One region of the Arthrobacter sp. JSM 101049 genome, then DNA from elsewhere that is predicted to be linked to it. Evidence: riboswitches for the same ligand, from Rfam matches in the RefSeq annotation. Region 1 holds a riboswitch; each other region holds the start of a gene.
What was found. A riboswitch is a leader RNA that binds a small molecule or an ion and turns the genes downstream of it on or off. The one in region 1 is predicted to bind thiamine pyrophosphate.
Positions count from the first base shown of each region.

Region 2: linked by a shared signal. The riboswitch ahead of thiO (glycine oxidase ThiO) and the one ahead of AB8M85_RS02700 (ECF transporter S component) in region 1 are both predicted to bind thiamine pyrophosphate.
Region 3: linked by a shared signal. The riboswitch ahead of thiM (hydroxyethylthiazole kinase) and the one ahead of AB8M85_RS02700 (ECF transporter S component) in region 1 are both predicted to bind thiamine pyrophosphate.

Region 1 is NZ_JBGFFC010000001.1:574,124-576,315, reverse strand. It holds gene AB8M85_RS02715 (monovalent cation/H+ antiporter complex subunit F) at 1-230, shown strand, start outside; gene mnhG (monovalent cation/H(+) antiporter subunit G) at 227-625, shown strand; gene AB8M85_RS02705 (DUF4235 domain-containing protein) at 632-901, opposite strand; TPP riboswitch at 970-1,096, shown strand; gene AB8M85_RS02700 (ECF transporter S component) at 1,151-1,771, shown strand; gene AB8M85_RS02695 (ATP-binding cassette domain-containing protein) at 1,776-2,192, shown strand, end outside.
Region 2 is NZ_JBGFFC010000002.1:312,807-314,998, forward strand. It holds gene thiO (glycine oxidase ThiO) at 1-1,164, opposite strand, end outside; TPP riboswitch at 1,161-1,282, opposite strand; gene AB8M85_RS06545 (DEAD/DEAH box helicase) at 1,554-2,192, shown strand, end outside.
Region 3 is NZ_JBGFFC010000006.1:98,010-100,201, reverse strand. It holds gene AB8M85_RS14975 (aldehyde dehydrogenase family protein) at 1-951, opposite strand, end outside; TPP riboswitch at 1,028-1,129, shown strand; gene thiM (hydroxyethylthiazole kinase) at 1,121-1,936, shown strand; gene thiE (thiamine phosphate synthase) at 1,933-2,192, shown strand, end outside.

The sequences.
Region 1 (2,192 bases):
TGGCCATCGGGGCCGTCCTGTCGCTCGTCCGGCTGGCCCGCGGCCCCTCGATCCTGGACCGCACCATCGCCCTGGACGTCTTGCTGGTCATCATCATGTGCGGGCTGTGCCTGGACATGGCCGTCAACCAGCACCTGAACCACATCGTGTTCATCGTCGTCGGCTGCCTGGTGGCCTTCATCGGCTCGGTCACCATCGCCCGCTACGTCACGGATCGGAGGAACCCATGATGGTCATCGCCCTGGTCGAGGGCGGAACCGCCGACACCGTCGTGGACTGGATCACGGCGGTCTGCATGGTGGGCGGCGCGCTGATGTCCGTCGCCGCGGGCATCGGCCTGGTGCGCTTCCCCGACCTGTTCTCGCGCATGCACGCGGCCACCAAGCCGCAGGTGCTCGGGCTCTTCCTGCTGCTAATGGCGGTCGCCTTGCAGATCAGGGCGTGGTCCGCAGTGCCCGTGCTGCTGCTGGCGTGGTTGTTCCAACTGCTCACCGCGCCGGTGACGGCCCACATGGTCGGTCGGGCGGCCTACCGGACCAAGCACCTCAAACAGGAAACGCTGGTCCTCGACGACCTCAATGAAGTGGTCTCCGAGGCCCAGCGTCGCCTGGACGAAGGCCGGTAGCCGGTCTCAGACCTCGTCGACGGTCTTGTTGAAGTGGCGGATGGTCCGCTGCGTCCCCCGGTTGGTCATCACCTGGATCACTGCCGCGACAACGGCCGACACGACGGCGAATCCCAGCGCCTGGCGCAAGGTCGCCTGCGCCTGCGCGTCGGCATCCCCCGGTTTGGGCGGATTGACGCCGGTCGCCTTTTCCCAGACCACGTCCACGAGCTTGCCGCCGAGGAATCCGGCACCGATCGACATCACCGAGCCGAAGACTTTCAGTAGTACGTTCACGAACGATTCTCCCGTCGGTAGGTGGTTACCCGCCCAGCATAACGCGCTGTAGACTGGGGCCACTGAAACACCTACGACAGGGGAGCGTCGCCGACCGGAAACGGCCGGGCACACGGACGCTGAGAGTGCGGAATGCCGCAGACCCTCGAACCTGCTCCGGCTCGTACCGGCGAAGGGAGTCGAGAATCTCAGGACACGCGGAACCGCCGCGTTGCCCTCCCCTCCTTGACCACCAAGGAGGACACCCTCATGAGCAGCACCCTTTCTGCCGCGGCCACGACGCGCCGCAGCTGGCGCGTCGTCGACATCGTCGTCGCATCCGTCATCGCCGTCGCCTCCGGCGTCATCTTCTGGGCCTGGAACACCACCCACCACCTGCTCGATTTCCTCTTCCTCGCCTTCCCGCCATCGTCGGCGCTGTTGGCCGGAATGTGGCTCTTTCCCGCAGTGCTCGGGGCGCTGGTCATCCGCAAACCCGGGGCCGCTCTGTTCTGCGAGATGGTGGCCGCGGTGGTCTCCTCGCTGCTGGGCTCCGAATACGGCTGGACCGTCTGGGTCTCCGGCCTGGTCCAGGGGCTGGGCGCCGAGGTCGTCGTTGCCGTGTTCCTTTACCGCCGCTGGTCGCTTCCGGTGGCCCTGCTGGCCGGGCTGCTGACCGGCATCTTCGGCGGGGTCAACGATGCCTTCATCTTCGCCTGGTTCCCCGAGTACACGACGGCGATGAAGTTCGCCTACGTCGGCTGCATGGCGGCCTCCGGACTGGTCATCGCCGGGCTGGGCAGCTGGGCCCTGACCCGTGCACTGTCCCGGACCGGGGCCCTGTCGGCGCTGGCCTCGCGGAAGGCCGCCCAGGAGCGGATCGTCGGTTGATTCGATGAACCACCGCCTGGAACCGACAGCGGATCCCGCCGCGGCCGCCGGCCCGGCACCGCGCGGCTGCACCGTCAGGGCCCGCGGCTGGGCCTGGAAACACGCCGGACGCGAAGTCCCGGCGGTCTCGGGCCTGGACCTGGACATCGCCTCCGGTGAGCGGGTGCTGCTCGTCGGGCCGTCCGGGGCCGGGAAATCCACGCTGCTGCATGCCCTCGCCGGCGTGCTGCAGGACGACGAGGACAATGCCTCGGCCGGCGAGCTGCTCATCGACGGCCAGCCGGCCGGCCGGGCCCCTGGCCGGATCGGGCTCATGCAGCAGGACCCGGAGACCCAGGTCGTGCAAGCCCGGATCGGCGACGACGTCGCCTTCGGCGCGGAAAACCTCTGCGTTCCCGCCGGGGAGATCTGGCCGCGGGTT
Region 2 (2,192 bases), on a different contig from region 1:
CAGGGCATCGGGGGCGAGGGTGGCCAACGGTGGCGGGTGCCGTGCGGGGGCGTCGTGCGGTCGGTCGCCCCGGTGCCCGATCAGCGACCGGACGGCGCTGGCCGCTGCCACGCTGAGCAGCACGCCATGGCGGTGGAAACCCGTCGCGGCGATCAGCCCCGGGCCGATGCGCCCCAGCAGGGGAAGGTTGTCCGGGGTCCCGGGTCGGGTCCGTGCCGTCGTCTCGGCCAGTTCAAAGTGCCCCAGGCCGGGCATGATCCGCAGGGCATCGCGCAGCAGCCGGTGCGTGCCCTCGACGCTGACCCCGGTGTGGCCGTCCTCGCGTTCGGTCGCCCCGAGCACGACCTCGCCGTCGCTGCGCGGCAGCACATAGACGGCGCGGCCCGATACCAGGGCGCGCACCGTCACCCCGGCGGGGCGCGGGAACGCGGGCGTCGGCCGCAACCGCAGCACATCGCCGTGGACCGGACGCACGGCGAGCCGCAGTCCCGCCGGAAGGCCGGGCAGGGCGACTGCGCCACCTGGCAGGCCGGTTCCCGTAGCCAGGATGACCTCGTCGGCGGGTACGGTTTCCCTCCGCCCCGATCCGGGACGCCCGCAATCGACGGCCGAGCCGTGATCGGACGGGACGACGGCGGTGGCCTCCTGCCTGACCCATCGGACCCGGGACTCGGCGGCCAGTGCCGCCAGCAGGGCGGCAGCGGTCCGCCGTGGGTCGGCCTGCCCGTCGCCCGGGGCGGAAAAGGCCCCGGCCAGCCGCGGCGCCAGCAGCGGCTCCAGGCGCCGCGCGGCCGTCGTGCCGACTTCGCCGATGTCCAGCGCCGCGGCACGCTGGGCCGCAGCCAGCTCCGCGAGCGCCTCCCGGTCCGCGCCGTCGGCGGCGACGACGAGCGTTCCTCCGGCACGGAATCCGGTCGGGCGGCCCGTCGCCTGTTCCAGGGCACGCGCCCAGCGCGGCCACGCGTCTGCGGCCGGCACCGAGAGCCGCAGCAGGTCCTGCTCCTGGAAGTGGTATTCGGTGATGGCGGCCAGCATCCCGGCGGCGGCGTGCGTGGCCCCGGTCCCCGGAGCCGGGTCTATAAGGCTCACCTGGTGTCCGGCGCGCGCCAGTTCCCATCCAATGGACAGCCCGATGATCCCGGCTCCCACGACTGCACAGTGCATTGGCCTGCTGCCTTCCCTCCGCCGGCATGATCCGGATCAGGTCAATCGGTCGGTGCCCCGCCGCATCGGCTGCGGCAGCACCCTCTCAGCCCGTTCGCGGGCTCCCGTGGTCTCGGGTCCAGCGTAACGCACGCCACGCGGCGACCGGTGGCACGCGGCGAACGGGCGTGTGCACGCTAGACTGGAAGGGTAGACAAGGATGCCCGGTCGTACCAGACGCATGTACTTGGCAGGAATTCCCAGCGAACCTGCACCTTTTGCGCGATCATTCGCGCTCGTAAGCCACGATCGGCTCCGCTGGACGCGCCGCTGCCGCAGTGGACTCCGCCCCCGGATTCCGGAGGACGTTGAGCACATCGCACCCCGGCGCCTAAACGAATGAGATTTCATTGAACACAGAGCAACAACTCACCGATGACACCGGCACCGAACAGCTCGAGGTCGACGGGACCCTTGCCACCGAGGACGCCCCGCACGAAATCCCCGAACAGACCTTTGCCGACTTCGGCGTCCGGGCCGACATCGTCGAATCCCTGGCCGATGCCGGCATCGTCCACCCCTTCCCGATCCAGGCCATGACCTTGCCGGTGGCCCTCGGCGGTCACGACATCATCGGCCAGGCCAAGACCGGCACGGGCAAGACGTTCGGATTCGGCATCCCGGCCCTGCAACGCGTCATTGGCCCCGGGGACGCCGACTACGACAAGCTCCCGACACCCGGCGCCCCGCAGGCGCTCATCGTCGCGCCCACCCGCGAGCTGGCCAACCAGGTGTCCGAGGACATCAGGAAGGCCGCCACCAAGCGCAATGCGCGCATCGCCACGATTTATGGCGGGCGGGCCTACGAGCCGCAGATCGAGCAGCTGGCTGCCGGCGTGGAGATCGTCGTGGGCACTCCCGGTCGGTTGATCGACCTGCACAAGCAGAAGCACCTGAACCTGAAGAACATCCGCATCGTTGTCCTCGACGAGGCCGACGAGATGCTCGACCTGGGCTTCCTGCCCGATGTCGAGACGCTCCTGGCGGCC
Region 3 (2,192 bases), on a different contig from region 1:
GCGCACGAAATGGTCGTCGTTGACCATGCGCCCGTAGTCCCGGCTCGACGACGGATCCTTGCCGTAGAACGCGGCGATCGCCCGGGGCAGGTGCTTCTGCAGCCCGGCGGCCGCGCCCGCGCCGACGGCCAGCACGTAGTCCGGGGCCACGCACGTCTGCCCGGCATTCATGAACTTCCCGTGGGCGAGCCGGCGGGCAATGGCCGGGAAGTTTCCGTCGGAGACGACGGCGGGGCTCTTCCCCCCGAGTTCAAGGGTCACCGGTGTCAGCGATTCGGCGGCGGCGTGGGCGACGATCCGGCCGACCCGCTCGCCACCGGTGTAGAAGATATGGTCCCAGCGCAGGCCCAGCAGCTCCGTCGTCGTCTCGGCCGCCCCTTCGACCACGGCGACGGCCCGGGGGTCCAGGTATTCGGGGATGAGCCGGGCGAGCAGCGCGGAGGTCTCCGGGGCGAGTTCGGAGGGTTTGAGGAGCACGGCATTGCCCGCGGCCAGGGCCCCGACCAGGGGCCCGAGCAGCAGCAGGACCGGGTAGTTCCACGGTGCGATGACCAGCACCAGGCCCAGGGGTCGGGACTGGATGCGCGCGGCCGCCGGTTGCAGCGACACGGGCACCTTCACGTGCCGGTCGGCCATCCAGTCCCCCAGGTGCAGCTGGGCGTGGTCGATCTCGGCCTTCACGCGGTCCAGCTCGGTCAGGCGCGCTTCGGCAGCCGGCTTCCCCAGGTCCGCGGCCAGCGCGCCGCAGAGCGCCTCCTCCTTCTCCTGGAGCAGCCGCTCGAGCGCCTTGAGCTGCCCGGCACGGAATCTGCGCGGGTGGGCCAGCCGTGAATCGGCGGCGTCGCGCAGTCGCCGCGAGGCGGCCACTGGTTGCTCTGCGGGCTGCGGGCCGCGCCCCGCGGTGGTCGCGGCGGTCGCGGCGGTCGATCGGGTGCGTCGCTTCGTGGCCATGCTACGACCTTAGCGCCCGCCGGTGGTGAACCAGGTCACGGACTTGGCTGCGGCCGCGGGGGCCGGTAGGCTCGCGGTCATCGACACGGGGTGTCCGCGCAGAGGGCGCGGACTGAGATCACACCCGTCTGAACCTGATCTAGTTCGTACTAGCGGAGGGATGTCGCCCATGCCCGTGCATGCGCCCACCTATACACCGGCCGACCTCGGCCACGCCATTGAGAAGCTGCGCACCTCGGCGCCACTGGTCCAGTGTCTGACCAACGCCGTCGTCACGAATTTCACCGCCAACGTCCTGCTGGCCGCCGGGGCCTCCCCGGCCATGGTCGACGTCCCCGGGGAAGCTGCCGCGTTCGCGCCGGTGGCCTCCGCCGTGCTCGTGAACCTGGGCACGCCGCACGCCGAACAGCGCCGGGCCATGCTCGAGGCCGCCCGCAGTGCCCGCACGGCAGGCATCCCCTGGGTGCTGGACCCGGTAGCGGTCGGCTTCTTGGAGGTGCGGACCCAGTTCGCCGCCGAGCTGCTGGCCGAACGCCCCACCGTGGTCCGCGGCAACGCCTCCGAGATCCCCGCCCTGGCCGGTTCCGGTGCTGGCGGCCGCGGCGTCGACGCCACGGACAACGTCGAGGCGGCCCTGCCTTCGGCCACCCACCTGGCGGCGTCCTGCCCGACCGTCGTGGCGGTCTCCGGACCGGTCGACCTCGTCACCGACGCCGGCCGCACCGTGCGCGTGCACGGCGGCGATCCCCTGCTCACCCGCGTCACCGGAGGCGGCTGCTCCCTCGGTGCCCTGGTGGCCGCGATGGTCGCCGCGAACGACGGCGATGCGCTGCTGGGCACGATCGCCGCCCACGCACTGTACTCGGTCGCCGCCGAACGGGCCGCCGCCACCGCGACCGGACCGGGCTCCTTCGCCGTCGGGTTCCTGGACACCCTGGCCGCCACCGGCCCCCAGGAGCTCTCCACCGCGGCGGTGCTCGCATGAGGGCGCCGGCACCGGGAACCGGGATCTACCTCGTGGCCGACGCCGCGAGCACCGCCGGACGGCCCCTGGCCGACATCGTGGCCGCCGCCGTCTCCTCCGGGATCGGGACCATCCAGCTGCGCTGCAAGGACCTCCCCGCGCGGGATTTCCTGGCCGAGGTAGCCGCCTGCGCCGTCCACACCGCGGGCCGTGCCCTGCTGCTGGTCAACGACCGTGTCGATGTCTACCTGGCCGCCCGCGCCGCAGGGGTCCCCGT